Linked DNA regions of Chlorogloeopsis sp. ULAP01. Each later gene encodes a partner of the first gene's protein in a complex. Links are inferred from orthologs where the notes say so. Each region holds a gene or a part of one and is shown in the gene's direction. Other genes may lie near its edges. The genes, in order: dhaK and dhaL.

Region 1 (15,857 bases):
GCGAATACCGATGAAGACAAATTTATTGTTAATGCTACTGAGTGGCGTAGCAGTATCTTTAGGTGGCTGTTCCATACCCACCAACACATTAGAGACTCAAAGCCCCAACCCTCAAGCTCAAAACCCAACTAATACGCCAATCGTCGCTGCTCCTGCCCCTCCCCCCATTTTCCAATCCTCAGGAGATCCTAACTTTGTAGTCAAAGTTGTGCAAAAGGTGGGGCCGGCTGTTGTGAGAATCGATGCTGCTAGGACGATAATTTCCCGCTCGCCAGATGAATTTAGCGATCCATTTTTCCGGCGTTTTTTTGGTGATTCACCATCTCGCTCTAGACCGAGAGTAGAAAGAGGTAGCGGCTCTGGATTTATGATCAGTGGTAATGGTCAAATTTTAACTAACTCCCACGTTGTTAATGGTGCTGATATTGTAACTGTTCGGCTTAAAGATGGCCGTACTTTTGACGGACGCGTACTGGGTGAAGACCCCATTACCGATGTAGCTGTGATTAAAATTGATGCAAATAACTTACCGACAATTGCTTTGGGTAATTCCGAGACTTTACAACCAGGAGAACCAGTAATTGCGATCGGCAATCCTTTAGGTTTAGATAATACTGTGACCTCTGGTATAATTAGTGCTACAGGTCGTTCTAGTAGTGCTATTGGTGCTAGCGATAAACGTGTTGATTATATTCAAACCGATGCTGCAATTAACCCCGGTAACTCTGGTGGCCCTTTACTAAATGCTCGTGGTGAAGTTATTGGCATGAATACTGCCATCCTTCAAGGTGCTCAAGGATTAGGATTTGCTATTCCCATCAACACAGCACAGCGAATAGGCAAGGAATTAATTGCTAACGGTAAGGTAGATCATCCTTATTTGGGTATTCAAATGGTGACGCTGACGCCGGAGGTAAAGGAAAGAATAGATAGATTGGGGCTGAATGTCACAACCGATCGCGGCGTTTTATTAATTGATGTTGTACCAAGTTCACCAGCAGCAGTGGCAGGGCTGCGAGAGGGTGATGTTATTCAAAGCATCAACAACCAATCTGTTGCCAGTATAGAAGAAGTACAGAAGCTAGTGGAAAACAGTAAAATAGGAATTCCCTTACAATTACAAGTACAACGTGATGGACAAACTGCCCAAGTAGCAGTTAAGCCAGCGCCTTTGCCAATTCAACGAGAAGGTTAGTGTAAAAGGCAGAGGGCAGTAGACGCGGAGCGGCTTCCGTAGGTAGGCAGAAGGCAGTCCCAATGAAACAAGTTTCATCGCCAGGCATGAAAAACCTCACCCCGTCCTGTCGGACACCCCTCTCCTTAGCAAGGAGAGGGGCAGGGGTGAGGTGACTTTCAAGGCAGAAGGCAAAGGGCATAGAAAAATCCAATTCCCAATCACCAATACCCAATCCCCAGTATCCAGTACCCAGTCCCTTTTACAGATAGATTTAATATTATGGCTGAACAACTTCCTGTAATTCAATTAGGTAATCCGAACCTGCGGCAAAAAGCAGCCGCGATAGAAAATATTCAAGACAAGGATATTCAAAAACTCATTGATGATTTAATTGCCACAGTTATCGAGGCGAATGGTGTTGGCATTGCTGCACCGCAAGTCGCCCAATCGTACCGCTTGATGATTGTAGCTTCCCGACCAAATCCCAGGTATCCTAACGCCCCACAGATGGAACCTACTGCCATGATTAATCCCAAAATCATTGCTCATTCCACTGAAGTTGTTAAAGGTTGGGAAGGTTGCTTAAGTATTCCGGGTATCAGAGGGTTAGTACCTAGATACCAAGCAATAGAAATAGAGTATACGGATAGAAATGGCAAGCTGCAAAAACAACAATTAACTGATTTTGTTGCTCGGATATTTCAACATGAATATGACCATTTTGAAGGATTAGTATTTTTAGATCGGCTGGAGAGCAGTCTAGATATTATTACTGAACAAGAGTATCAAAAAAGGATTGTTAAGAATATTTGACAATAAATATTTCTAAAGAACTATACAATATCCGGAAAAGTAAGTTACATTTTATCTATTGTTAACCTTTTGGCTTGAGGTCGTTATCGGGTAAATGACAAAGACCACTAGTAGTCGCGGGAGATTAAGTCATCCGCCACAAATCTTGTCTGACTTAATCTTGGCTCAACAGCACAGCGATGAAGCAAACAATGACACTGGCAAGGAATCTGTGCATTCACCAATACAATCAATGTTTGGTAGTTTGAGAGTTGTCCATGCAACTCCGGGTCGTGTGCGTATTCGCGCTACTGACGGTAGTCATAACTCGATACTACAAAGTATCTCTGAGCATTTACGACAGCAAAAGGGAGTTAAGGAAGTTACTACTAATCTGCAAACTAGCAGCTTAGTAGTTACATATGATGAAAATCAACTTTCCTTAGCTGAATTACTGGTATTACTTGAGAGATTTGGCGTCGGGCAGCAGAAATCATCTGACTCTATAAATAATACAGATCCCTTTGCAGCATGGAAATCTGTTGATTTTTGGACAGAACAAGGAATATCTTTTATTCCTTTATTTACAGGACTAGGAGTAACAGGTGCATTGGGAATCAGCGGATTGGTGTCAATTCCTGTATACATGATTACAGCAGATGCAACCCGTCGCGTGATTGACTATATACAGCCGCAACTATCGGCATTCAAAAATAACAAACAACTTCATAGTATTTCGACGAAAAATCGCCAGGTAACTTCTGAGGCTTCTTTAGAGAAAGTGGAGCAAACAACAGCTTTAAAACAAGAAATTTCTGCAACAGATACTGTAGGCAGGGCTAATAATTTAGCAGCACAATCTGCAAAGATTGCTTACAGTGTTGTTCATTCAGTTCCAGGACGCGTGCGCTTAAACGTACCTCGGTTAGGTTCTGATCGCGCCTATGCACGACGACTGGAACAGTTGCTCAAAAGCGATCCCCAAGTCACAAATGTGCGTGTAAATTGTGATGCGGTATCAGTAGCGATCGCCTATCAACCAAGTAACATTCCAGTATCCCACTGGGCTAGCTTAATAGATTTAGCTGACCAAACTGTTACGCAGGTAATTCCGATTAAGACAGCAGAGCATACACCAAAAGAAGAACTTCGGTATTATCAACCTCAAGAATTTGCAACAGCAACGCAAACTTCAACAGAGGAAGTTAGTCAACTGTCTCAATCTCAAGAACTAAAGACAGCAAGTGAAGATATTACTCCAGAAGCATCGACTTTATGGGGTAACTTCAAAACACCTGCTTTGTCTTATGCTCTAGCCTTTATGGCGAAATTCCCTTTAAATGCAGGCCCCGACTGAGGAGGGAAAGTAATGGTTGGATCGATTTCGCAATTGCAATTGGCAACTGCTAGAGAAAAAAAAACCCAGGCAGTTGTTATGTCCGATAAAAATTATATCGGGAAGCGGTCATCGAAGGAAGTTTATAGCATTACTTATGCGCTTCCAGGGCAAGTAGGATTTTGTGTACCTCGCATTGCTAAAGAACCAGAATACAATCAAAAACTGGTATTTTTGCTCCAAGCAGAGGATTTAGTCACAAGAGTACAAGTTAATAACACTGCTGGCTCAATCGTGATCGCCTATAAGCCTGGAACCATGTCAGATTTTGAGATGCGATCGCATTTCATCGATCTGATTCACGCCGCCAGCGATGCATTAATTGCAGATCAAAAAGCGCAGATACAACCAGCTTTTTCACATTCAGTTGCAAATCAAACCAAAATCAGGCAAGAGCAAAATCAAGTAGCTTATAGTATTGCTCATGCAATTCCAGGGCAAGTGGGACTTTGTGTACCTCGCATTAGCCAAGAACCAAAATACAGTCAAAGACTGCTAGCGTCGCTAAAGGCAGAGAGTTTAGTCACGAAAGTGGAAGTCAATAACACTGCTGGCTCGATAGTGGTAACGTATCAGTCTGGAACCATGTCAGATTTTGAAATGCGATCGCATTTAATCAATCTGGTTCAGTCTGAGGGCAATGCACTAATTGCACAACCAACTCCCAAACAAACTGCAAGTAAAACCAAAAGCAGACAAGAGCAAGATAAGGAAACAAGCACAAAAAAAACCAAGGAGAAAATCAAAACTCCTCCCGTTTCTTCTAGTGCCAACCATTCCGTGTCCTCGTCTCGCCCTCAATCTGCGACTCCTCCAGTAAAAACTAAAGAGCAAGCAAAGCAGCCAGCAAAATTAGCTTATAGCATTGCTCACTCAATTCTGGGACGAGTTAGATTTCACGTGCCTCGGATTGCCCAAGATCCGAAATACGTGCAACGTTTGGAAGCTTTGCTCAAAGCAGATCCAACGGTAATTGGCGAACGAGTAAATCGCCATTGTGCATCAATTGTGATCACTTACAAATCTGCGTTCAACCTCAATACTCAAAATCAGAAACGCAGTGTGATGGAAGCAGCAATATCGCATTTAGTGAGTCTGCTTCAAGATGCAAGAATCAGCGCGATCGCCTAACTGTCAAAACACATCTATAAGCCTTTCACAACTCACAAATCAAGACCTGAAGACATCTAGCCAGTCTAGCAGGATGGGGAAGCTTTTGCTCTTTTCACTATCCTTGTCGAACTGGATAGCCTTCTTGTCGCCTTAAGTTCAACAATCACCTGTATGAGAGAGAAGCAATGGTACAAGTTAAGGTGGGTTTACCATCCTCCGCAAGTCAATTGTCTCAAGTGACAGCGGCTCAAAAGAATGGGAAAGCTCATTTAGTCGAACTCAACACACACTCACGCACCCATCTTCCCAAAGTTCCTCACAGTGTTGTTCATGCCATTACAGGCAGAATCCGCTTGCAAGTGCCACGCTTATGCTACGATCCTGACTATGCACAGCGCCTCCAAATTCTGCTCGAAGCAGATGCACTAGTTACAAGTATCCGGCTCAAGCCTGCGGCAGCCTCGGTTGCTATTACTTACAATCCCAAGAAAGTTTCAGAATTCAAGTTACGCCACCATCTCAGCCATTTAATCCAAGCAGCTGGTGAACTTGTTGTTCTCAAATCTGCAACACTGCGAACAACGGAACAAACAGAGAAATTTTGGCCGGGAGTACAACTTTCTGGTGCTATTACCACCTTAGCTGTGTTGGGTGGGCCTTTGGGATTACCCATTCCATCAATGTTGATGGTAGGAACCATTACTCTTGCGACATTGCCAATTTTCCAACGCGCTTGGAAGGGAATTATCGTAGAACGAAAACTGAGTATAGACTTTTTGGATTTTATTGCGATCGCCATTACCACCTTCCAAGGTCAATTTATCACCCCAGCACTGATGCTGAGTTTAATTGAGATTGGCGAGAAGATACGCGATCGTACTGCTCGTTCTTCAGCCCAGCAAACCTTAGATCTATTGAGTTCTTTAGGGCAATTAGTTTGGGTAGAACGGGATGACGAGAAGCAACAAATTTCCATCCAAGAAGTACAGTGTGGAGATACAGTTATTGTCTATCCAGGAGAACAAGTACCCGTTGACGGTACAATCCTGCAAGGTAAAGCGCTGCTAGATGAGCAAAAACTAACTGGCGAATCCGTGCCAATTTTCAAAACCAAGGGACAACAAGTATTTGCTTCCACCTTGGTACGGGAAGGGCGAATTTATATCTTGGCAGAAGGAATCGGCAACGATACTAAGGCTGGGAAAAACTTGCAGTTAATGCAACAAGCCCCAGTTCACGATACCCGGATGGGGAACGATGCGGTGAAAATTGCTGAGAAAGCAGTATTGCCAACTTTGTTACTAGGAGGGGCAGTACTTGCCATAACCCGCAACCCGGCGCGTGCAGCTAGTATTCTCAGCCTTGATTTTGCAACTGGGATTCGAGTATCTGTGCCGACAGCAGTTTTGGCAGCACTTACCCATGCAGCCCAGCGCGGTGTTCTGATTCGCAGTGGCAGAGCCTTAGAGCTACTAGCACAGGTAGATACTGTCGTCTTTGATAAAACAGGCACGCTGACTCAAGGTGAAGCGGCTGTTGTCAGGGTTGAGAGTTTCAATCCAGCCATTTCAAGTATGCGGGTGTTGCAACTAGCAGCTACCGCCGAACAGCGTTTGACTCATCCAGTTGCAGAGGCAGTGATGCGTTATGCCGAAACCCACAACGTAGAAATTTTGCCGCGTAGCAAGTGGGATTATCAACTTGGCTTGGGCGTACAAGCAGAGATTGACGGAGAACTCGTTTTTGTAGGTAGCAAGCGTTTTATGCGCCACAAAAATGTAGATATGTCGGGATTAGAAGGAAAACAAAAACCCGCCTCTGCAATTTATGTTGCCACCAACGGCGAACTTCAAGGTATAATAGAGTATTGTGACTTGCTCCGTCCTGAAAGTCGGGAAGTCATTCATAGACTGTTAACGGTTGAGGGTGTAGAAGTCCACATGCTCACCGGAGACAACAAGCGCACTGCTAGCACTGTAGCCGCGCAACTTGGTATTACCCCAACTAATACCCACGCAGAAGCATTTCCCGAACAAAAAGCAACAGTTGTACGCGAATTGCACGAGCAAGGAAAGACCGTTGCATTTGTTGGCGATGGTATCAATGATTCGCCAGCTTTAGCCTACGCCGATGTTTCTGTATCTTTTGCCAACGGTTCCGATATTGCCCGTGAGACAGCTGACTTAGTGCTGATGAAGAATGACTTGCATGGTTTATTGGAAGCGATCGCCATCGCCCGCCAAACCAAGCAACTGATTCAGCAAAACACGGGTATTGTTGCCGTGCCTAACCTAGCTGCATTGGCGATCGCCGTCTTCTTCGGTTTAAATCCCTTAGCAGCAACGGTAGTCAACAATGGCTCTACAGTGGTTGCAGGAGTAAACGGTTTGCGTCCTGTTTTGAAAAGTCGCAAAACAAAAACTCTACCAGCAGTAAGATGAGATATCCATCTCTACTGAAATAAGATAGAGAGTTTTAGTGGAATTTACTGATTTACGTGAGGTAACAAATTATGGCACCCAAAATAACTGACTTTGTTGAAGAAGCTGGCGCACCTGGAATTATAGCCGGTATTGGTGCAGTTCTTCTAGCACCTGTGGTGATTCCAGTCGTAGCTGGAGTAGGTAAACCCATTGCCAAAACCCTAATCAAAGGCGGAATTAGCATTTACGAAAAGAGTAGAGGAGCCTTTGCAGAATTGGGTGAAACTTGGGAAGACATTGTCGCTGAAGCAAGAGCGGAACTTGCTGAATCAAAGCAACTACCAGCTGTTGAAGCTGGTGTTGATAATGGAGACAAGGTCGGCTAAACTTCAACAACCATAGTTGTGAAAGTTTATATCGTAGGGATGGGTAACTTAACCCATCCCCAAAATTATGATTCAGTTGATCAATTTTGGATTGGGATTTTTGAGAGAGCGTTCTGGCTCTAGTTCTTGTTACTAGGTTGAACCGGGTAACGAGAGTTGAAGAGTACAGAGGTAGTAGTCGGGGATTTACCACCTCGGATCTTTTTTCAGAATATCAAGCCTCATGGGTGCTTTTAATTAAATTTGTAATTGCTAAGGAGAGTGGTGACGTGCGGAAAAATGGTTATGGCAACCTTAGCTACATCCCAAAAAGTATGCAGGAAACAGCCTTAGAAAAACCATCCAAACCGATATTGACAAAAATTGTAAGTAATACTCCAGGGCGTTTGCGTTTGAGAGTTGCTCAACCCCAGCGTTGGGCTACAAAAATGCAACATATACTCAAAACTCTTAAAGCCCAGCCTAACATTAGTCAGGTACGGATGAATCTTCAGAACGGAAGTATTACTATCCAGCATGATGATAATGAAAATAGCCTGAAAAATGTTGTCACCACGTTACAGGATTTAGGCGTAATTTTCGCTGATATTACAGGTTTTGCTGAAACGACAGGAGGAAAATCTGAAGTAGCAGCAGGAGTATCCGATGTAGTTGTTGATTTGAATAGACGAGTCAAAGAAGCAACCGACGGTGTAGTCGATCTGCGCTTTCTTTTTCCTTTAGGGCTTGCTACCCTTTCAATCCGGCAGTTAATTGCGAGGGGACTGCAATTGGAAATGATTCCCTGGTATGTTTTGGCATGGTATGCCTTTGATAGTTTTATTAAATTGCACGGTACAAATCAATCCCAGTCTACAAATGAGTAAACTTGCATATTAAAAGCCTCCCAAATGCAGTAACTTGAGGGCAGGAAGGAAGTATAACCTTCAAAAGGGAGGGCGAGAGGATGAAAAAACTAATTAACAAGCCAGAAGACTTTGTGCGCGAAAGTTTAGAAGGCATGGTAGCGGCTCATCCAGATTTAATCCAGGTAAACTTTGATCCCAACTTTGTCTATCGTGCTGATGCACCCATCAAAGGTAAGGTGGCAATTATTTCTGGAGGTGGTAGCGGACATGAGCCGATGCACACTGGTTTTGTGGGGATGGGAATGCTCGATGCTGCCTGCCCAGGAGAAGTTTTCACTTCACCCACCCCCGATCAGATGCTAGCTGCGGCGAAAGCTGTGGATAGTGGATCTGGTATTCTATCCATCGTCAAAAATTATTCTGGTGATGTGATGAATTTTGAGATGGCAACCGAGTTAGCCCAAAGTGAGGGTATCCGGGTGCTGAATATTTTAATTGATGATGACGTAGCGGTAAAAGATAGTCTTTATACACAAGGGCGTCGGGGTGTCGGAACTACACTACTGGCAGAAAAAATTTGTGGAGCCGCAGCCGAGCAAGGATACGATTTGCAGCAGCTGGCAAATTTGTGTAGGCGAGTTAACCTAAACGGAAAGAGTATGGGAGTGGCATTAACTTCCTGCACCGTACCAGCCAAAGGTACACCAACATTTGAGCTTAGTCACCAAGAAATCGAAATGGGTATCGGCATTCACGGTGAACCCGGAAGAGAGCGCATGAGTTTAAAATCAGCAAATGAGATTGCTGAAATGTTAGCACTATCGATTATTGAAGATAAATCCTATAGCCGTACATTACGAGAGTGGGATGAAACTAAAGGCGAATGGGTGGATATAAAACTAATAGATCCAACATTTGCAAAAGGCGATCGCGTGCTAGCTTTTATGAATAGTATGGGTGGCACTCCTGTTTCCGAACTTTACATCATTTACCGCAAACTAGCAGAAATTTGTCAAAAGCATGGATTGCAAATAGTCCGAAACTTGATTGGTGCTTATATAACTTCCTTGGAAATGCAAGGTTGCTCGATTACCCTACTCAAGCTTGATGATGAAATGATTCGGCTATGGGATGCACCTGTCAAAACACCGAGTTGGCGATGGGGAATTTAGGGTTATGCAGAAAACACAACACCTCTTTTTCATTGCCCTGCTGCCACCACAGGAAATTCAAGACTACGCCAACCAAATTAAGCAGTACTTTGCAGATAAGTACGCTAGTCGGCACGCTCAAAAATCTCCACCTCATATTACCCTGCAACCACCTTTTGAATGGGCAGATGAAAACGTGCCAGTATTAGAAGAATGCTTGCAGGAATTTGCCAGTGAACACAAGACAATACCAGTTATCCTCAACGATTATGCCGCCTTTGTACCTCGTGTCATATATATTAATGTAGTTAGAAGTCCAGAACTGTTGGCTTTGCAAGCTAATTTAATGGCGCATTTAGAAAGCAAACTGGGCATTGTTGATCAAGCTTCTAAAACTCGCCCTTTCGCTCCCCACATGACAGTGGCATTTAAAGACTTAACAAAGCAGAACTTTAAAGCAGCTTGGCCAGAATTTGAAAAGCGGGAGCTTTATTTTGAGTTTACTGCAAACAGTTTAACGCTATTGTTTCATGACGGCAAGCGCTGGAATATTAAAAGCGAGTTTCCCTTTGCTCAGAACGAAAAGGCGATCGCCTCTTAAATTTCCTTTTCACCTACTAACTTCTTTAACGCCAATAAACAAGCCCCGTAAGCAGGTTCATGCCTTGGTAAAATAACCTTCACCGAGGGGAATCTCGTCTCAATAGATGCTACATATTTCTCACGCATATTGCATTTACTTTGCCATACACTTCCAGTTGTTACTACTTCAATAAATTCTCTTGGGCTAAAAATAGCATCCACAACTGTAGAAGTAGCTTTAACTAGTTCTTCTACAGCTTCATCAATAATTTTAATTGCTACTTCATCTCCTTGTGCGGCAGCAGCATCAATAATGGGAGCCAAAGCCGCTATCTCCTTAACACCCCATCCTCGCCGATAGATTACTTCTATTAAATCTTCGATACTTGCTAGACCAAGATGTTGCTGCAAATCTTCTATAATTCTCGTTAATATTTCCCGTCCATCATAAGCTTTGAGAGCAGCTTGCATACCAGCCACAGCAATTTTATAGGCGCTACCTTCATCTCCTAAAATATAACCCCAACCACCGACTCGCTTAGGTTTTCCCTGAGAATTTCGCCCAAAAATAATAGAACCTGTTCCCGCTGAAACTACAATTCCAATATTATTACCAATTCCACCTATTAAGGCAATCAGAGCATCATTACAAATCACGATATTAGATGGATGTATTGCCCAATCAATAGGTAAAAATTGACTACTTTTTAACTCTTCAAAAATATTTTTTACTACTTCAGTATCTTGAGAACGACCTACACCTGCTAAACCAAAGCAAATAGCTTCTATTTTAATATTATCTGTTAATTTTAATCCTTCAATTACAGCTGTATTAACTGCACATCTAATTGAGAGAAAAGCTGCTTCAATACCTATACTCTGATAATTAGATGCCCCAGCTTCACCTCGTCCTAAAACTTTTCTAGAGCCATCCATCAAGATACAGACTGTTTTACTTCCTCCACCATCTATTCCTAAAACATAACTCATATTACTTGTTGATTCCTTCCTTCAAAGGAATAAACAACATAGAAATCATCCCAGGAATTGTGAATAAACAAACTAAAATAAAAAATATACGATATCCGACTAATTGTTGAAGATAACCGCTAATTAAGCCTGGTAACATCATTCCTAAAGCCATGATGCCTGTCGAAATAGCAAAATGAGAGGTTTTATATTCATCTTGGGAAATATACATTAAATACACACTAAAGGCTGTAAATCCAAAACCATACCCAAATTGCTCTAAGGAAACCAACGGATATATTAGTGTTAATGAAGGTTGGGTATAAGCCATGTATACATAAAAAATATTAGGTAAGTTCATAGCTAGAGCCATAGGCCAAAGACATTTTTTTAATCCGTATTTGGAGATAATTATACCTCCTAAGACACCTCCTAAAATTAGAGAAATGACTCCAAAAGTACCATAAACTAAACCTAAATCTGATGTTGATAAACCTAGCCCTCCAGCTTCTAGTTTATCTAATAAAAATAAAGACGCCATTTTAACTAGCATTGCTTCACCAAATCTATAGAGTAAGATAAATGCTAAAATCTCTATAATTTTCTCTTTGGTAAAATATGAGGTAAATATCTGTGAAAATGGGATTTTTTCTCTTGCTGTTTGCTGATGTATAGTATCTTCATCAGGAAAGGGTAAAATTAGGCGATGGAAAATAAAAATTATGAATAAAACTAAAGCTGCTAGAGCAATAGTAAACGTCCAAGCTAAAGAGATATTTGTGAGATAAACTTCTAAATTACCAGCTAAAAATACTAAAATTCCAGAGCCAAAAATAACAGCTAGTCGATAAAAAAGCGAGCGTAATCCAACAAAAAAAGCTTGCTGTTCTGGCTTTAAGGCAAGCAAATAAAAACCATCTGTGGCAATATCATAAGTAGCAGAAATAAATGCCCCTAAGGTTAATACAGCTAAGGAGATAAAAAAGAAATTTGGCAATTGTAATGAAAATGCTACTAAAACTAAACACAAAAACATAGCAATTTGGCTGGTAATTATCCATGTTCTTTTGGTAGAGTAAATATCTACTACAGGCCCCCAAAACATTTTAATTACCCAGGGTAAATAAAGAAAACTTGTCCACAAGGCAATTTGAGCATTATCTACACCCATTCGTTTGTAAAATATTACAGAAACAGTGTTGATAATCACATAGGGTATACCAGAGGCAAAATATAAAGTCGGGATAAAAGTCCAAGGAGAAAGAAATATGCTTCTTTTAAGCATAAATTGGCAAAGAGGCAAAGTGTGCGAAGCAGTTCTTTTATACCTTAACAACTAATTGAACACCAAGATATTTATGAATTAATGAACCACAAAGTACACAAAGTACACAAAGAGAAAGACACTGACGTAGGCAGTGGATGTCCGTCACAAAGAAAGTATTTAAAGGATTATGCGTTTGATGCCGTCTTTGAGAAGAGTAACGTTAAAGTTGATGAGAAGGGCGAGAGGATATCCGGTAATTTTGAGATAAGAGAGGACTTGGGCTTCATGAATTGGGGTTAAGTTTTGGACAGCTTTCAATTCCACAATTAGAGACTTCCCAACCAAAAAATCTAATTTGCCTTCACCTACTGTACGACCCTTGTATGTGACTGCTACTGGATGCTCAAACCTATGAGGTATTCCTCGCAGCAAAAATTCTTCTTGTAGCGCCCTATGATAAACCTCCTCCAAATATCCAGAACCCAATACTCTGTGCACTTCAATAGCGGCACCAATTACAGCATAAGCTAATTGCTCAACCTCATCTGTTAACTGTCTCATCTCTACTAAATCCTTTTTTCTTCGCGTCCTTTGTGTCCTTTGTGGTTCGTTCCCATAAAATACTCACCAAACCCTGTGGCAAAATTTATAAAAGTCCTTCTTAGAAACCTTCCACACTTATTTTTCCCAGCATGACCGCAATTACTAACCTCCCCAGTCAATACGAACCCTTTACCACTGAAGCAAAGTGGCAAAAATTTTGGGAAGAAAACCACATTTACAAAGCAGATCCAAACAAAGGTGGTAAACCCTATTGCATCGTCATTCCACCGCCTAACGTCACTGGCAGTTTGCATATGGGACACGCCTTTGACAATAGCCTGATTGACGTTTTAGTGCGCTACCACCGGATGAAAGGGCGCAACGCTCTCTATCTGCCAGGAACCGATCATGCCAGCATCGCTGTACACACTGTTTTAGAAAAGCAACTCAAGGCAGAAGGCAAAACTCGCTACGAATTGGGGCGCGAGAAGTTCCTAGAACGTGCTTGGCAGTGGAAAGAAGAATCTAAGGGGACAATTGTCGGACAGTTGCGACGTTTAGGTGTTTCTGTAGACTGGACGCGGGAACGTTTTACTCTGGATGAGGGTTTATCCAAAGCTGTTTCGGAAGCTTTTAACCATCTCTACGAAGAGGAGTTAATTTATCGCGGAAAGTACTTAGTGAATTGGTGTCCAGAGTCACAATCTGCGGTTTCAGATTTAGAGGTGGAAGCAAAAGAAGTAAATGGTAATCTCTGGCACTTCTGCTATCCACTTACGGATGGTTCGGGTAATGTGGAAGTGACGACAACTCGTCCAGAAACAATGCTAGGCGATACAGCAGTGGCAGTTAATCCCAATGATGAACGCTACAAAAATCTGATTGGGAAAACAGTCACCCTGCCAATTATGAATCGGGAAATTCCCATTATTGGCGATGAGTTGGTCGATCCCACTTTTGGAACGGGTTGCGTGAAGGTGACGCCTGCCCACGATCCAAATGACTTTGAAATGGGTCAAAGGCACAATCTGCCGTTTATCAATATTATGAATAAGGACGGTACGTTGAATGAAAATGCCGGGGAATTTCAAGGACAAGACCGCTTTGTAGCTAGAAAGAATGTGGTTGCTCGCCTTGAAACTGATGGCTTTTTGGTGAAGGTAGAAGATTATAAGCACACAGTTCCCTATAGCGATCGCGGTAAAGTTCCCGTTGAACCTCTGCTGTCAACGCAGTGGTTTGTCAAAATTCGCCCGATGGCTGATCGATGCTTGGAATTTCTAGATCAGAAGAATTCTCCTCGGTTTGTGCCTCAACGCTGGACGAAGGTTTATCGTGATTGGTTGGTGAAACTGAAGGATTGGTGTATCTCTCGTCAACTTTGGTGGGGACATCAAATTCCTGCTTGGTACGCGGTAAACGAAACGGGTGGTGAAATTACTGATAATACGCCGTTTGTAGTGGCACGCAATCAAGCTGAGGCTGAGGAAAAGTTAAAGTCTCAATTTGGTGAAGGAGTCAAGATAGAACGAGATCCAGATGTTTTGGATACTTGGTTTTCTTCTGGATTGTGGCCTTTTTCGACTTTGGGCTGGCCTGAACAAACGCAAGATTTAGCTACATATTACCCTACCAGCACTTTGGTCACAGGTTTTGACATTATCTTTTTCTGGGTTGCCAGAATGACGATGATGGCGGGACATTTTACTGGACAAATGCCATTCGAGGATGTTTACATTCATGGCTTGGTGTTGGATGAGAATGGGAAGAAGATGTCTAAATCCGCTGGTAATGGCATCGATCCGTTATTATTGATGGATAAATATGGCACAGATGCTTTGCGGTATACCCTGATTAAAGAGGTAGCCGGCGCTGGGCAAGATATTCGCTTGGACTACAATCGCAAATCAGATGAATCGCCATCGGTAGAAGCGTCTCGTAACTTTGCGAACAAGCTTTGGAATGCGGCGCGGTTTGTGATGATGAATTTGGATGGATTGGGGACTGGTGACTCGGGAATGGGGACTGGGAAAGATTCTCCCCAATTCTCAATCCCTAATCCCCAATCCCTAGAATTGAGCGATCGCTGGATTCTCTCTCGTTACAACCAAGTTGTCCAACAAACTAATAATTACATGGGCAACTATGGTTTGGGGGAAGCAGCCAAGGGTTTGTATGATTTTATTTGGGGTGATTTTTGCGACTGGTATATTGAATTAGTTAAGTCTAGGCTGCAAAAGGACGCCGATCCGGCTTCTCGGCGCGTAGCTCAACAAACACTGGCATACGTTTTGGAAGGGATTTTAAAACTACTCAATCCCTTTATGCCTCACATCACCGAAGAAATTTGGCATACTCTTACTCAACAAGCCGCTGATTCTAAGCAAAGTTTGTCTGTACAACCCTATCCAGAGGCGAAAACAAATTTAATAGATCCGGCTTTGGAAGAACAGTTTGAACTGCTGATTAATACAATCCGTACAATTCGTAACTTGCGAGCTGAGGCGGATGTGAAGCCAGGTGTGAAAGTGACTGTGAATTTGCAAAGCGATAACGAACAAGAACGACAAATTCTCACTGCTGGGCAGTCTTATATTAAAGATTTGGCTAAGGTTGAGAACTTAACGATCGCGGCTGGCGAGCAACAGCAACAAACATTTACCACTCAAAAATCTCGAATTGGTTGGACAAAAATAGCAGCCATTATTGGAGCTATTTACTTGTTCAGAATTGGGTTAGCAGTCGCCGACACCATTGATGATATTCCCTTGATCGGAACTTTCTTTAAAATAGTCGGTCTTGGTTATACAATGTGGTTTGTTGCTCGCTATTTGCTGTTTAATCAAGCTAGACAAAGGTTCTTTGCCAAAGTTATCCAAACAACTGTTGACGATAGTCAGCCCCAGGTAGAATTACAACAACCACAAGAACCAGAAAAAGCTATTGCTGGAGTTGTGGGTACTATACAAGTTCTACTTCCCCTAGCTGGAGTGGTGGATATTGAGGCGCTACGTACTAAGCTAGAGAAAAGCCTTAATAAAGTAGAAGCAGAAGTCAATTCTCTTAGTGGTAGGTTAAGCAATTCTAGTTTCGTGGATAAAGCGCCAGTGCAAGTTGTACAAGGAGTGCGGGATGCTTTAGCAGAAGCCCAAAAGCAAGCGGAAATTCTGCGCGATCGCCTGCGTCAGCTAGCATAACTTTAAGTGTCTA
Region 2 (15,941 bases), on another replicon or contig:
ACAAGCAACTGCAAATACAGCTAAGGCTTGAGGCGTTTCTACCCAATCCAAATCAGTTGGCAAATTTATATGTCCCAAAACCGATGCCATACTTAATGCCAGCAGTGGTACAAATACTCGAAAGCCAGCCGCCGCACTCAAGCTAATTCCCAGCAGAAGTTCAATCAATGTATCGAGATTGAATAAAGTATTTAGCTCAATGGTGGTACTCATTATTATCCTCGTGCCGATCAAGTTGAACGATCAATTTGCTTTTGAGTACTGCTGCACTCCAACCTCAGAATGCCTACCCAACAGCAATTCCGAGTTAACGGTAACAAATTGTCCTTAAATCTTCATCAGCCTTTAGATTTTTATGAGGGGCTTGGAAACGTTTGCCCCTACAAAAGTTATGAGTGATAGGAGAATGAGCTTAAGCTTTTGAAAACTTTAGTTATCGTCAGGGAAAACCCATTTTGGTGGTTCCATCAACTTTCTCATTCTGGCTTCTTCAGCCATCTCTAGCATCTTGTCTAAAGAAGTTTCTTCAATAAACTTGGCTGCGGCTTCTCTAAATTCAATATTGGGACATTTATCACCCAAAACGCAGCCGTTAACACAGGCTTCTTTACAATTGATGTTGAGATTACTGTCTTCCATGCAAACCTCCTTGTGTGATTCTCCTTCGGACACCAGCAGACAGCAATTACGGCTGCTAAGTACAAATACTTTTCCTAGATAAATGTTATCGTCTCTTTGATTCTATTCATTAATCAAAAAGCTATATTGCTAACCTGGCCAGTAGACATAATTTGATATTTAAAAGAAAGCGCTCATGTCAGAAATCTTTGCTACCACTGGAACTATCGCTGCGATCGCCACTGCCATTGTTCCCCAGCAGGGTAGTGTGGGGATTGTCCGCGTATCCGGCTCGGAAGCAATGCCGATTGCCAAAACTCTTTTCCATGCTCCTGGGCGTCAAGTCTGGGAAAGCCATCGCATTCTTTATGGTTATATTCGTCATCCCCAGACACAACAATTGGTGGATGAAGCACTGCTGTTAATTATGAAAGCACCCCGTTCCTATACCCGTGAAGATGTTGTGGAGTTCCATTGCCATGGTGGAATTATGGCAGTGCAGCAGGTGTTGCACCTATGCTTAGAAAACGGCGCCAGATTAGCTCAACCAGGAGAATTTACTTTACGGGCATTTTTAAATGGCAGATTAGATTTAACGCAAGCAGAAAGTATTGCCGATTTGGTGGGAGCGCGATCGCCCCAAGCGCAAACGTCTGCTTTGGCTGGTTTGCAAGGTAAATTAGCTCATCCAATTCGACAGTTACGCGCTCAATGTTTGGATATCTTGGCAGAAATTGAAGCGCGGATCGATTTTGAGGAAGACTTACCTCCGTTGGATGATAAAAGTATTATCTCAGAAATTGAGAGAATTACCGCAGAAATTACTAAACTACTTGCAACCGCCGATCAAGGCGAACTGCTCCGCACTGGATTAAAAGTGGCAATTGTTGGGCGTCCAAATGTCGGAAAATCAAGTTTGTTGAATGCGTGGAGTAAAAGCGATCGCGCTATTGTTACCGATTTACCTGGTACAACCCGTGATGTCGTTGAATCACAGTTAGTAGTGGGTGGAATACCCGTGCAAGTACTAGATACCGCAGGCATTCGGGAAACAGAAGACCAAGTAGAAAAAATTGGTGTTGAACGTTCCCGCCGTGCTGCGAGTGCAGCCGATTTGGTACTTTTGACTATTGATGCTTCTGTAGGCTGGACGGCAGGTGATCAAGAAATTTACGAACAAGTAAAACACCGTCCGTTAATTTTAGTTATCAACAAAATCGACCTTGCATTAGTAGAAATAGTCCATTATCCAAATGAGATTAATCAATTTGTCAGAACATCTGCCGCACAAAATCAAGGAATTGATGCTTTAGAAACAGCAATTTTAGAAATAGTTCAAATCGGAAAAGTACAAGCTGCTGATATGGATTTAGCAATTAACCAAAGACAAGCAGCTGCATTGGTAAAAGCGAAAACATCTTTAGAACAGGTGCAAGCAACTATTGTCCAGGAACTACCTCTTGATTTTTGGACAATTGACTTACGCGGTGTGGTTCATGCTCTCGGAGAAATTACGGGAGAAGAAGTAACAGAATCGGTTCTTGATAGGATTTTTAGTAGGTTTTGTATTGGTAAGTGATGTGAGTATACAAAGTCTTTCTCACTGAAATCTAATCACAACTTTTGTAGATTTAACCCCTACTTAGTAAGAAATAGCTTATTGTACTCTGTTGATTGAGTAAAGCAGATAGCCAAATACAAATATCAATAATCCTCTTTTATCGCTTTCGGGAGATAATAATCTGGAATGCCTACAGCATAAGACTTTTACCAAAAACATTGATTTCAAGCATTCTGGAACGAAAATAAACCTCAAATGCCCCTTGTATCTACAGTTGAAAATTTGGCTCTTATTTTTATTTTCCCAGAGTAACAAAAGAGGAATAATCAAGCTTTTAAAATTCGGGATGACAAATACTAACACCAATAAAAAAAAGATTAGGGGCAGATGGATTTACCTAACCCAGATACAGAAGGTAATTTCCAATCCAAAATCGAAAACTTGTACTGAGCTTGCCGAAGTATCCAAAATCCAAAATAGTATAACTCATCTGGGGACTCTAACCAGGTTGATGCCACCAAGCATAGTAGTGTGATGGCAAGTGGCATGATAATTAATAATGCGATCGCTTACAAAACAGGTAAATCAACGATAATCTGAAAAAAGAACAGATTGAAGAAGTTGTGTTTGCTCTCTTCATCGGGTAAAAATATCAAATCTATCAGAAATTAAGTTATTTGCAGCGAAAGATCATCAGTATAACCTGTTCCTACCAACTACCAAATATCAACAACTAACAGTAGACAATGGCACCTTTACCTGACTACCGCCCCAAACAAATGTCTTTAGGCCCTTTGGAAGCAGAAATTTTGAACCTGATTTGGGAGCTTGGTTCGGCTACAGTTAAGGATGTACATGATCGCATTCTGGCAGATCCCAACCGAGAATTAGCTTATACCTCAGTGACTACAGTGCTGCGCCGCTTAACCGAAAAAGGTTGGCTAGCCTGCGACAAAAAAGGACGAGCATTTTACTGGCGTCCTTTGCTGTCAAAGCAACAAGCCCAAGTAATCAAGGCGCATGAACAATTGCAGCAATTTCTGGCAGTAGGCAATCCTGATGTTGTTGCCGCTTTTGCCGATAGTCTAGATGAAGTAGCAAGTGAGAAAATACAAGCAATAGCAAAACGCATTCAAGCTGCACGGCAAGCGAGGGGGGAAAAATGATGCATCTATTGATGATTTGCGCCGTCATTACAGTTTGTTGTTGGCTTCGATTCTCTTGGCAGCAGCCCCAAGGCAATTGGGCTGTACGGTGGCAACGAACGTTATTTTTATTTCTTTTTCCTCCATTGTTGATTTTAATGACAGCGATCGCCTTGCTTTGTATGGGATCTCAAGGGCAAATGGGTGGCTTACAGACAGGCTGGTTTAGCTATGTATTGGCGTTAAGCTACCTAATATTCTCTGGCATTTTGGGGATCAAGCTGCTATGGGAAGGCTGGCAGTCTGTAAAATCTACCCGCAACTGCCCTGTTGTAAATCTTGCTGGTAGACAAGTGCGCCTATTGAACACAGGAGCCTTATTTGCAGCTTCGATTGGTTTTTGGCAACCCGAACTCGTTCTCAGTCAAGGATTAGTAAAAACTCTCTCAACTGCTCATTTAGAAACAGTTTTAGCTCATGAGCAAGGGCATTGCCATTACCGAGATACATTCTGGTTTTTCTGGCTGGGTTGGGTGCGTGCTTGCACTCATTGGTTACCGAATACAGAAAATTTATGGCAAGAACTGTTAATTTTACGCGAACTACGTGCTGATGCCCACGCGGCATCAAAAGTAGATCCCTTGTTGCTGGCAGAGTCACTTTTATTGGTAGCTAGCACTCCACCCGTAACCTCCCTAATTTGCTGTGCAGCTTTAGGTTCCAGTGCAACAGATCGCTTAGAACAGAGGATAGAAGCTCTTTTAGAACAACCACAATCTACGCCAGAATTTAATCTCACCTCTTGGCATAGCTTTCTGTTAGCATTTTTGCCCTTGGTGACAGTGATATTTCACTCGTGAGCGATCGCAGTAGAGAAGAGACGCGAAATATCGCGTCTCTAAATTTAGAGTCAATTTAACCACTTTTCGGTTCTTCAGCATAGCCAACTAGAAAGGTCTTAGCACAAGTCTCTAAGGTAAAGGAGACAATGCATGATGAGATTACAAGGTAAAACAGCCCTAATTACTGGCTCGCTGACTGGCATCGGTCGCGGTATTGCCTCAGCAATGGCGCAAGAAGGGGCGAATATTATTTTGAATGGGATCGATACGCCACAAGAAGCAGAAAATACCCGTCAGGAGTTGGAAAAGATGGGGCAAAGAATCTTATATTACAAGGCCGATGTGGGTAATGTGCAAGAAGTTACGACAATGATTACTGATGCACAAAAGAAACTAGGTAGCATTGATATTCTGGTTAATAATGCTGGTATTCAGTATGTCGAGCCGATAGATACTTTCCCCATCGAGAAATGGGATGCGATGATTGCCACCAATCTTTCTTCGGCGTTTTATACCATCCGTGCTGTATTACCGTTGATGAAAGAGAAAAAATGGGGACGGATCGTCAACATCGCCTCTGTACATGGTCTGGTAGCATCAGCTTACAAGTCAGCTTATGTAGCTGCCAAGCACGGACTAGTAGGATTGACCAAGGCAGCAGCGCTAGATTTAGCCGAGTTTGGCATTACCGTAAATGCCATCTGTCCTGGCTATGTTGATACTCCTTTGGTACGTCAGCAAATTTCCGAACAAGCCAAAGCCCATCACCTGTCAGAGGATGAAGTGATTCCTAAAGTTCTGCTGGCGCATCATGCCATTAAGGAGTTTGTAACTGTAGAACAGATTGCAGCTATGACCATTTATCTATGCAGCGATGCCTGTAAAACTGTGACTGGCACAGCACTGCCAATTGATGCAGGTTGGTTAGCGCAGTAAATTTGAACTGCAAATTAGCCAGCAAAGCGTGCCACTTCAGCATTGAAACGCTCTGGTTCTTCCCAAAATGGAGAGTGACCGCTGTATTCAAACATAATCAGCTGACTATTATGGATACGTTCGTGCATATGTTTGCCCAACTGAGTGGGATAAACTGCACTATGTGCGCCATAACATAGTAAAACAGGAACTGGGATTTGCGCGAGATGGGAACGCCAGTCGTAGGTCACCATATCCAGCCAAAAAGCGACCATCGCACTGTTTGGTGTCAACATCGACTCTCGCATCCACGATTCCCTAAGCGCCGGATCTACTACTTGATTAACGTTGAAGCAGCCTGGGACAAACTTTTCCGCAATTTGCATTCTGTCTTTAATGATACTGGATGCTAGATTCACAGCTGCCTGAAGATCCATTTTACCAAATACGGCATGTTCCCAATCCTCCGTCTTGAGCAGATAGGGTGTCATGTCAATAAAAACGGCTCCTTTAAGCTTCTCGCCTCCAAATTGGTCAAAATAATTGTGAATAAGAGTAGTTCCCATTGACCAGCCAACGAGGATCACCTCACTCAAATCCAGATAATTGACGATCTGGCGCACGTCCCTAGCCGCCTGCTGCAATGTCCAGTTAATCTCCTGCTTTCCCGAATACCCATGACCGCGAATGTCCATAGTTACCACACGATGGGTTTGGGCTAGTACCGGAATGTTGTATTTGAAAAATTGGTGGTTCATCATCCAGCCGTGAATGAGGAAGATAGGGATACCTTGCCCCTGATCTGTGTAGTAGATAGGAACACCATCATCAGCAGTGAGAAACGGCATTATTCCATTCCTTTGATTCGATTTTGTTTTTCGTTTTCTCAGCTATGTAGCACCTCTCTGCAATTGTATTACGTGAGGAAAGCAATGCGATCGCTTAGTGTGGCTGTTTTGAAGAGATGCTTTTTATCTGTCTATGAAGCCTAAAATTATTATGGTTCGATAATTACAGGCTTTAACCATTCTCAAAACACCTGAGATAATTTTCCGTAGTATTAAAGTACACATATTAAGGCTGTAAGGTTAACTATGGTGAGCAAGGAGCAGGTTGTGAAATGGTTGCAGAAATTTGCAACTGTACTGGAGGAGAACAAAGACTATTTAACAGAATTAGATGCAGCCATTGGTGATGCTGATCATGGTATCAACATGGTTCGCGGCTTCCAAAAGGTGATAACTCAACTGCCGAGTGCAGCAGACAAAGATATCGGCAGCATTTTGAAAACGGTGAGCATGACTCTAATTTCCACAGTGGGTGGTGCGAGCGGGCCTCTCTATGGCACTCTATTTTTACGAGCCAGTACAGTAACTACAGGCAAACAAGAACTAACCGAGCAAGATGTGCTTCAAATGCTGCAAGTCGGTTTAGAAGGCGTAATCGGACGCGGCAAAGCACAACTAGATGATAAAACAATGGTGGATGCTTTATCTCCGGCTGTAGCGGCTTTTGGGCAAGCGACAAAAGAAGGTAAACTCATGCTGGAAGCAATGCAAAAAGCTGTAGCTGCGGCAGAACAGGGTATGAAAGAAACTATTCCCATGCAAGCAAAAAAAGGTAGGGCTAGCTATTTAGGAGAACGCAGTGTAGGGCATCAAGATCCAGGGGCAACCTCTTGTTATTTAATGTTGAAGAGTTTGTTAGATATTATTTGATAATTAATCATGTCTACCTAATTGCTCATCAGAAAAACTCTCCGCGTCACCGTGTCCCCGCGTCAGCCCTAATGATAAGTGTTCAACCGGACTTGATTCTCTGTGCGATCAATGCAAGATTCACAAAAGACTGAAAAACAAAAAATGCTAGCAGGAGAGCTGTATCTTTCCACCGATCCTGAACTAGTGATTGAGCGTCAAAGAGCGCGTCGGCTGACTCGTTTTTACAATGCTACTACCGAAGAAGAATTAGAACAGCGATCGCAAATTCTCCAAGAACTGTTTGGCAAACTAGGTCAAAATTTTGAGGTTATACCACCATTTCTGTGTGACTACGGTAGCAATATATATGCTGGTAAAAATTTATATATGAATTTTGGCTGCGTAATTCTAGACTGTAACACCGTGCATATAGGCGACAATCTTCTTTGCGCTCCTTACGTGCAGATTTACACTGCCTATCATCCCACCGATCCGATCCAACGACTTAGGCACAGAGAGCTAGAATTAGCTGCTCCTGTCACGATTGGTAATAATGTCTGGATTGGTGGTGGTGCAATTATTTGTCCGGGTGTGACGATTGGTGACAATACTACTATTGGTGCCGGGAGCGTTGTTGTCAAAGACGTTCCTGCTAATGTCGTTGCTGCTGGCAATCCCTGTCGCGTCATTCGCTCTTTGAAATCCTAATATTCCGACACCCTAGAAGGGTGCGGCTATACAAACTAAGCCTGCGGAGGCAGGCTAATTAAGCTTACTTTTATAGAGAATTGGTCTAACTATTTATTCAATTTGCCAGGTTTAATAAAAGTAACAAGAAAGTAACAAGAACTTTAGCGCGATCGCTCACATCCTGCGGTGTCTAATTCAGTTCAGTTTGCCCATTTTTATAAATGCCTCCGACAGTTCTTAGCATTGCCAAACAGCATAGTTATGTTTGTTTTTCTATTGAACCAATCTTAAGTCTACTTCTTTGTTGTATTCCCGATAAGCAATTACTTTGCAATGAATTCGTTGACCAACCTGCGGCCACAAAGAATTATCCGTCGGTAAGCCAGATGAATCACTATCCGATTGTGTAGCAATATCTATTATTCCGCTGAATTTATAACCGTTCACAACTTGATAGCCCAGATACACAAAAACACCAAAAGGCTTGATGCTTGCAACCTCGCCATAAAATTTGTGTCCAATAGGAAAGTTACGCTTCAACTCTTCCCACTGTTTATCTACATCACTCATATGTCTATCACAGCTAGTTTTGTGCATGATAGCTTTCTTGTGGGATGAGCTTCTAGTCCGTCCGGTGCAGACAAGATGTCCGCACCACAAGATTTATATTTATGCGTTCATCTGCATCTGATATTAAACTGCCGGAGCAGCCCCCAACAAACCTACTGCTCCCACAAGCATACCTATGCGATCCCAAAACACAAATCCTTCGTAAGCATTCACACTATCTTGATATTGATAACGTGCCAGTGCCATTCCCATCATCAGCAACATAACTGAGGAGAAAACTCCAAATATCAGAGGATGTGCCATTGGTAGCAGTAATACTGCAAGAGGAATTGACACAAGCAACATACCAATTAATCCCCAACTAATTGAGAAAGCCTTTTTCTTTCCCCAAGAATTGACAACGGTGATAATTCCCTGGGCGCGATCGCCTGCTGCATCATGCACATCCCAGATGATTTCTTTGGCGAGGGTGTAGCAGAATGCAAAAGCACTAGGATACAGTAGCGCCAAAGGGCGATTTACTACTAAACTACCCAGAAAAATGATTGCACCTGCGATCGCTGCCACAATAAAATTCGCAAAAATACCGTTACGGGCTAACAGATGGGAGTAATTCCATAGCAAGATGGAACTCACGGCTACTAGGATCAAGCAATAGATCCCAAGAGGAATTGCTGCGATTAGAGCGCAGACAAACAGAATAGTAGCAGCCCACCAAACTTGTTGCAGAGAAAGACGCCCAGATGGTAAAGGTCTTTGTGGATGATCTATTTTATCTTTCTCTACATCCCAATAGTCATTGATTGCACAGGCGGCAGAGTGTGTGCAAACTAAAATAATTGCCGTCAGCAGGTATTTATATAATGGAACTGCTGAATTTAACGCATAGATAGTAGCACAACCTACTAAAGCAGCCAAGATCGCAACTGGTAATCGGAAAAGTTGAGCAAAATCACGAATTAGGCGAATTTTGTCACTAGAGTCAGGTAAAGAAGAATTATTATTTCCTGATGCAGAAGTGAACGAACCAGTTTTTTTGTCAATCTGTAATTGTTCGCTCATCGTTAACCTCACATATTCAACTATGTGGGTAATAAAACATACTATTTCACTCCCATAGCCATTACCCCTAATACCTGGATAGAGTTTTTTGCTCGGTAAATCTGCGAGCAAAAACTTCTACTCGTTAAACCCAGGCATTAGGCTATAGAGCATTGGGTATAGGCGAAAAAACTCTTGAATACTTATTTTTAGTTTGTTTTATATACACCTATTTACTTAGTCTATCTCATGGATATTGATATGGGTATTTTGTCAAGATGTTTGTAAAAATATGCAATATTTTGGAATGGGCAAAATTTACTGTTGACATAAAGCGAAATTTTGCCTAAATATACATCTTCGTACTAAAGCGTATATGTAAAGTCTTCAACCAACATACCAGGAACTATACTACCTCCGAGTTGACGACCTTCGTATGTTCCAACTTCTGAAATAAATTCTTGAAAATCAGTCAAATCTACCAGATTTTCTCCCCAAAACCGATAAAGACTCTCATCGAAGCGCAAATTTTCTATTGGAGCAATAATTTCGCCACCTTCTACCCAAAAACAGGCATAACGAGTCATACCAGTGATTCTTCCCGTGGGGCGATCGCTCCAATTTAAGTAATGCAAATTTGATACATACAATCCAGTATCCAAACTTGGCAGAATCCGATCAAATGCTAAATTTCCCGGACTTAATTCCGGCGCACGCAAAGACTCAGCAGTGTTAGCACCATTGGCAGTTTTTTGATATTCCTTAGCAGTACGAGAATTGATTAGAGTATTAACCAAAATTCCATTTGTAATTATTGGTAATTCGGGTGCTGCCATTTCTCCCCATTCATTAAAGCGCGGTACTAATCCCAGTTGAAAGTTTTCTTTAAGATTAAATGTAGGAGAAAGTAATTTTTCTTGACGAGATAGGGCTGCTAGAGCGCTGTTTCCTTGTTGTAAATCAGCTTCGCTCACACCTCCCCAAGAAAGCATACTTAATAAATCAGCAACTGCTGCGGGCGCAAAATAAGTTTTATAATTTCCTCGTGGTAATTGTTTAATAGATCGAGAAAGTAATTTTAGTTGCTTTTTAGCTTCATCAATTTTGGCTGTGTAAGCTTCTTGGTGCCAATTACTGCCTGCAAAAGTACCTTTGACAGCTTGTTCTTCGGGAGTGAATATAGAATAATCTAAAGTAAAAGAATCTGTAGCAAACCAGTGTTTCTGACCACTAGAATCAGCATAGGCTTTAACTACAGTTCCTCCGGCATAGATACCCGTAAAATCTAATTCATTCACCAATTCGAGTACCCTTGGCACTACAGTTTCTTCCGGTAACAAATTACCTATATGAATTTCTCTACTGGCATTAGTTCCTGATGGTAAAACTAAATAGGGATCTAAAGGTAGCAGAGGAACCTCTTCACGTAGTTCTTGCAAAGCTTTGTATGCCACCTGCCAATCCACTTCTCGATCGCCGGTGAAAGGAATTAGCCGAAAACTACTGCGCTGATCTTGCATTAAAGTCAACTCAGCCCAGCCATCAGCAACAGTACCTGTTTGTCGCACTTTGGCATGATTGAAACGCGTAAATTGACTATATTCACTGCTCAATTTCACAGTGAATTGTTCACTTTCTTCTTTCTTATTTAAAAGAGTTTCAATTAATTGGTTAAAGCTGGCTTCAAAAGCAGAGGGTTCCTGGTGTTTCATTTATCTTCCTATCTAGAAAAAAGGGGCTAGAGGCGCTTAGGCTAGGGGCTAGGGATTAGTAAGAGGAGTGGGAGAGTGGAGGAGGAAGAGATGAGGGAGATAGAGAAGATGGGGAAGAATTTACTCTTATTAATTCCTCAACTACCTCACCTTCTTCACCTCCCTCACCTCCTTGTCTCCGTGTCTCCGCGTCTCCTTGTCCCCTTGTCCTCTTCAAGTTCCGCCGCCAAATACTTCGACATTAGCAAACACACAAACGGGTGAACCATGTCCTACCCAAATAGCTTGATTTGGTTCTCCTTTGCCGCAGTAAGGGGTACCGTACATTTCCCAAGTCGAGGAGTTGCCAACTTTAATTAAGCTGTGCCAAAACTCTGGAGTTGTAGCTCGATAATTAGGATTGCGGAGTGTTTTGGTGAATTTGCCATTTTCAATCAATTTTGCATACTCGCAACCAAATTGAAATTTATAGCGGCGATCGTCTATTGACCAAGAGCGGTTAGACTCCATGTAAACTCCATGTTCTATGCCAGCAATAATTTCTTCAAAAGATGCTTTTCCTGGTTCTAAATTTAAGTTTGCCATCCGGTCAATAGCAGGTCGATTCCAAGAGCAAGCACGCGCACAAGCTACTCCTGGTATCCCAGCTCTTTTCTGACTTTCTAAACTGCCCAAGCCCCGCAGTAATACACCTTCCTTAATTAAATACTCCCGCGTTGCCACAGCACCAGTATCATCAAAGCCATAGCTGGCAAATTCTCCAGATACGGTAGGGTCAAAGGTAATATTCATCAGGGGAGAACCATATACCAAAACGCCGAAATCACTTTTGTTAACAAAGCTACCTCCGGCATAGTTGCGCTCGTCTCCTAGAATTCTGTCAATTTCTAGAGGGTGTCCGACACTTTCATGAATTTGCAACATCATTTGATCTGGGGCTAATACCAGATTTGTGCGTGTAGTTGGACACTCTTGGGCTGTTAGAAGTTCGACTGCCTGTTCGCCAATGTGCTGCACCCGTTGCCATATATCTTCTTGTTTGAATAGCTCTATGCCACCTTGGTAACAGTTAGCTTCCCAACCATTGTTAGTACGGTGCTGCACGATCGCTCCTTCTTGGGCGATCGCTCCGTAATGCTGACGTAAGGAAATAAAATTTTGATATACCTCAGAGCCATTACTGCTTGTGAACCAAGTTTCTCTTTCGGTAGTGGTAGCACTAGCTGTAGTTTGGACTATTTGTTCGGATACTTTCAGAGTATGGCAGGTACGGACTAGCAAATCATTGATTTCAGCAGCACTCAGAGCATCCAATGGTTCGAGAAAGGGGGAAATATATTCACCAACAACCTTAGGACGCTCAGTTGCTGGTTGAAATGGATGTATCCACCACTGACTTGCTGCTTGTGCCTGTTTATAAGCTTTTTCGGCAGCAGCTTGCAAACTCGCAAGTTCTAGATGATTGGTAGCAGCATAGCCAATGCAGCCATTTACCATTACTTCCAGCATTGCTCCAATTGTGAAAGATTTGCCATTACTTTGCGGTAAGGCATCGCGGAAATAACGGTGGGAAGAAGTTTCTTTAACTACCCTGATCCCAATCCAATCTGCGGGAATGTTGATATTGGCGATCGCTTTTGTTAGTTCAGACCACATATTTTCTTAAAATTCCAGTAAATATAAGTGGAAATCAATTACATTTATCAATAAATAACCTTTTCTTAACCTTATACCTCTCAAGAAACACAGGGAATAGGGAACAGGGAACGGGGTTATTTCCCAGATAATTTAGATGCTCCATCCGACAATTGTTGGTTATCTGAACAAATTACAGCTTCTGAGAGATTATCTTTCTGTTCTGCGATTAATTTTGGACGTAGATAAAGATTCTCTAGTAACACTGCCAAACCAGCGATCCAAGGTGGGACGATTACAGCACCAATAATTCCTAAAACTTGCGTTCCTCCTAGTACTGCTAAAAGTTGATATAACGGATGAACTCGCACTGAAGAACCTACCAGCAAAGGATCGAGTACGTAACTTTCTAAATTCTGGATAATGACAAATAACAATAGTACCCAGAGGAAAGTTAACCCTCCTTGAGGAATTGCGACTATTAAAGCTGGGATCGCTCCTAATATCGGCCCGACAAATGGTATCAAATTTGTAAAGCCAGCAATTACACCCAATGCTAAGGCAAACTCCGAAAGTCCCAAAATGCCTAAACCCAGTGTAATAGCAAAGGCTAAAATAGCGGACACCAAAACTCGACCTTGGATATAACCTCCCATCCGGCGAGAAATGGGTACAACTTGGGCAGCAAGGCGCTCATCCCAGGGCTTGGGAAACAGTGCCACCAATCCTTTAATCAAATTTTCGCTACCAGCAACCATGTAGGCAGAAATTACCAAAGCTAAAATCAAATTTACGACACCACCAACGATACCGCGAGTTAATCCAAAAGAACGCACCAACAACTGCTGGCTAGAACGAATCAACCAATTAGTGAGTGCTTGGATATCAAAGAATTGATCTATGGACTCTAGCTGATAAATTCCCATCCGCACGGCTAAATTTTCCAATGCCATCCGTAAATTGTCCAGATAGACTGGTAGTCTACTACCCAATCTTTGAATTTGATCGGCAACAGAGGGGCCAATAATTAAACCTAGCCCAACTAAGCTAGCGATTAAACCCATGTAAGCCAAAATTACACCCAACCAACGTGGCAAGCGCAATCTTTGCGCAGCATCAACTATGGGGGCGATCGCTGCTGCTAGAACGACTGCAATCATTAATGTCAACAGCAAGCTCCGCAGTTGCCACAATAGTACGACTAAAAAGAAAGTCGCGATAATTAACAGGAGATTCAGTAAAGATATCACCTGACGCTTTTCGGACATAAAAGTATTAGGGATAGGGGATAGGGAACAGCTATAGAAGGATGAAATATTGTATTAATTCATCCTTCATCCTTCAATTTCGATGCCACTCCGTGCCTTGGGGTTTATCTATGAGGGTAATGCCTTGGGCTTGTAGTTCATTGCGAATGCGATCGCCTTCAGCAAAATTCTTCGCTTTTCTGGCTTCCTGGCGTTTTTGGATCAAGGCTTCAATTTCTGCATCAGTTAAACCATCACTATTTGGTTTTTCCTCCTCAATTTGAGCTTCTAAACCTAAAACTCCCGCCAAGGTTAGTAGAGTTTGCCATTGTTCAAATAACTCCTCTGGTGGTGTGTCGGTTTTTCCTTCATGCACCAAAAGATTCCCCTCCCGACGCAGTTCTTTAGCTAATTCAAACAACACAGCTAACCCACCAGGAAAATTAAAGTCATCATTCACGGCTTTTTGGAAACGCTCTATGTAGGGATCGGGCATTGGGGACTGGGTACTGGTGATTGGGTACTGGGAAGAGTCTAGTTCACGTTGATTAGTTTCTTTCCTAGTCTCTAGTCCCCAGTCCCTAGTCCCTAGTTCTTTCCCATGTTTATAACCAAAAAGCAAGCCTTCTTTGAGGGTTTGCCAACCGTTGGTGGCGGCAGCGATCGCTTCATCGGTAAAATCAATCGGTTTGCGATAATGTGCCATCAACACAAACAATCGCAATGCCATTGGATCTACACCTCGCTCCAGTAATTCGCGAATGGTGATAAAGTTACCCAAAGATTTAGACATTTTCTCACCATCGACTTTCACCATGCCGTTGTGCAGCCAGTAACGAGCTAATGGTTTACCCGTCACTGCCTCAGATTGGGCAATTTCATTTTCATGGTGGGGAAAAATCAAATCAGCACCGCCAGCGTGGATGTCAATAGTTTCACCCAGGCGATCGCGTACCATCGCAGAACACTCAATATGCCACCCTGGACGTCCTTTACCCCAAGGTGACTCCCAATAAGGTTCTCCTGATTTTGCTGCTTTCCACAAGGCAAAGTCAAACGGCTCTCTTTTCTTCTGATAATCTGGATCGTCTACATTTACTCGTTCACTAGCACCAACCTGTAAATCTTCTAACTTGCGTCCAGAAAGTTTCCCATACTCAGGAAATTGGCGCACAGCGTAGTAGACATCACCTTCCGCAGGGTAGGCGTAACCTCTGTTTTCTAGATCGTGAATCAGCCGTTGAATGCCATTCATCGTGTGAGTTGCACGGGGATACTCATCAGCGTCTTTAATTTTCAACTGCCGCATATCTTCAAAATAGGCTTTGATAAAGCGATCGGCGACAGCTTTCATTGATGAGCCTTCTTGCCGTGCTCGATTGAGGATTTTGTCATCAATATCGGTAAAATTCTGGACAAAACGCACGTCATAGCCAATGAATTGTAGGTAGCGACGCACAACGTCCCAAACAATACAAGCTCTAGCATGACCCAAATGGCAATAGTCGTACACCGTCACGCCGCAGTAATACATTTTTACCTTTCCTGGTTCGACAGTTTCAAAGGGTTCTTGGCGACGAGTGAGAGTATTGTAAACAGTTAGGGTCATAACACAGTAATACTGAATGATATACGCAATAATAAATTAGAGTAGCTAGGATGTATGTCCAGTATCCCTATGCTAGAGTTTTCTGGACTCTCTGCGCTACATTTCTATTTTGACTTTTTTAACAGCAGCGCTATGCAAGCAGTTACCCCCGAATCTCATTCAATGGATTCTCCTAAACAAGGGTTACCAGTCACAATTATTACTGGATTTCTCGGTAGCGGAAAAACTACTTTACTCAATCACATCCTCAGCAATCAGCAAGGTTTAAAAACTGCTGTTTTAGTAAATGAATTTGGTGAAATTGGCATCGATAACGAGCTAATTATCTCCACAGATGAGAATATGGTGGAGCTAAATAATGGTTGTATTTGCTGCACCATTAATAATGATCTGGTTGATGCCGTTTACAAAGTTTTGGAACGTCAAGAAAATCTCGATTATCTGGTAGTTGAAACCACCGGACTCGCCGATCCACTACCAGTTGCCTTGACATTTTTGGGTACAGAATTGCGCGATCTAACCCGTCTAGATTCGATTATTACCGTTGTAGATGCGGCAAATTACAGCTTGGATTTATTTAATTCTCAAGCAGCTTACAGTCAAATAGCTTATGGTGATGTAATTCTTTTAAATAAGACAGATTTGGTTTCGCCAGA

The links.
Region 2: the proteins of dhaK (region 1) and dhaL are in contact, whole or in part, in a crystal structure (PDB 3PNL), measured with the Escherichia coli proteins. The link is inferred for Chlorogloeopsis sp. ULAP01 from one-to-one orthologs.

The regions. Positions count from the first base shown.
Region 1 is NZ_JAUDRH010000006.1:419,411-435,267, reverse strand. Bases 7,374-10,270 are described here. They hold dhaK (dihydroxyacetone kinase subunit DhaK), read left to right. Parts: upstream 7,374-8,233; coding sequence 8,234-9,307; downstream 9,308-10,270. Other genes in these bases: QUB80_RS14690 (N-acetylglucosamine kinase), read right to left, coding at 9,884-10,270; QUB80_RS14695 (2'-5' RNA ligase family protein), read left to right, coding at 9,312-9,887; QUB80_RS14705 (HMA2 domain-containing protein), read left to right, coding at 7,557-8,153. Outside these bases: QUB80_RS14735 (HhoA/HhoB/HtrA family serine endopeptidase), read left to right, coding at 11-1,195; def (peptide deformylase), read left to right, coding at 1,457-1,990; QUB80_RS14725 (HMA2 domain-containing protein), read left to right, coding at 2,085-3,326; QUB80_RS14720 (HMA2 domain-containing protein), read left to right, coding at 3,339-4,496; QUB80_RS14715 (heavy metal translocating P-type ATPase), read left to right, coding at 4,664-6,919; QUB80_RS14710 (DUF5132 domain-containing protein), read left to right, coding at 6,991-7,287; more of QUB80_RS14690, read right to left, coding at 10,271-10,858; QUB80_RS14685 (MFS transporter), read right to left, coding at 10,860-12,122; QUB80_RS14680 (GxxExxY protein), read right to left, coding at 12,282-12,665; QUB80_RS14675 (valine--tRNA ligase), read left to right, coding at 12,797-15,844. UniProt on the Escherichia coli protein: Dihydroxyacetone binding subunit of the dihydroxyacetone kinase, which is responsible for the phosphoenolpyruvate (PEP)-dependent phosphorylation of dihydroxyacetone via a phosphoryl group transfer from DhaL-ATP.
Region 2 is NZ_JAUDRH010000001.1:130,591-146,531, reverse strand. What follows is about bases 5,007-7,987. They hold dhaL (dihydroxyacetone kinase subunit DhaL), read left to right. Parts: upstream 5,007-6,175; coding sequence 6,176-6,799; downstream 6,800-7,987. Other genes in these bases: QUB80_RS00690 (S1 RNA-binding domain-containing protein), read right to left, coding at 7,745-7,987; QUB80_RS00695 (sugar O-acetyltransferase), read left to right, coding at 6,911-7,489; QUB80_RS00705 (alpha/beta fold hydrolase), read right to left, coding at 5,117-5,929; QUB80_RS00710 (3-hydroxybutyrate dehydrogenase), read left to right, coding at 5,007-5,102. Outside these bases: QUB80_RS00740 (DUF4126 domain-containing protein), read right to left, coding at 1-213; QUB80_RS00735 (hypothetical protein), read right to left, coding at 430-639; tRNA uridine-5-carboxymethylaminomethyl(34) synthesis GTPase MnmE, read left to right, coding at 815-2,197; QUB80_RS00725 (hypothetical protein), read right to left, coding at 2,557-2,727; QUB80_RS00720 (BlaI/MecI/CopY family transcriptional regulator), read left to right, coding at 2,926-3,345; QUB80_RS00715 (M56 family metallopeptidase), read left to right, coding at 3,345-4,184; more of QUB80_RS00710, read left to right, coding at 4,317-5,006; more of QUB80_RS00690, read right to left, coding at 7,988-8,041; QUB80_RS00685 (geranylgeranylglycerol-phosphate geranylgeranyltransferase), read right to left, coding at 8,165-9,103; QUB80_RS00680 (TldD/PmbA family protein), read right to left, coding at 9,448-10,794; QUB80_RS00675 (TldD/PmbA family protein), read right to left, coding at 11,008-12,450; QUB80_RS00670 (AI-2E family transporter), read right to left, coding at 12,567-13,697; cysS (cysteine--tRNA ligase), read right to left, coding at 13,771-15,285; QUB80_RS00660 (CobW family GTP-binding protein), read left to right, coding at 15,418-15,941. UniProt on the Escherichia coli protein: ADP-binding subunit of the dihydroxyacetone kinase, which is responsible for the phosphoenolpyruvate (PEP)-dependent phosphorylation of dihydroxyacetone.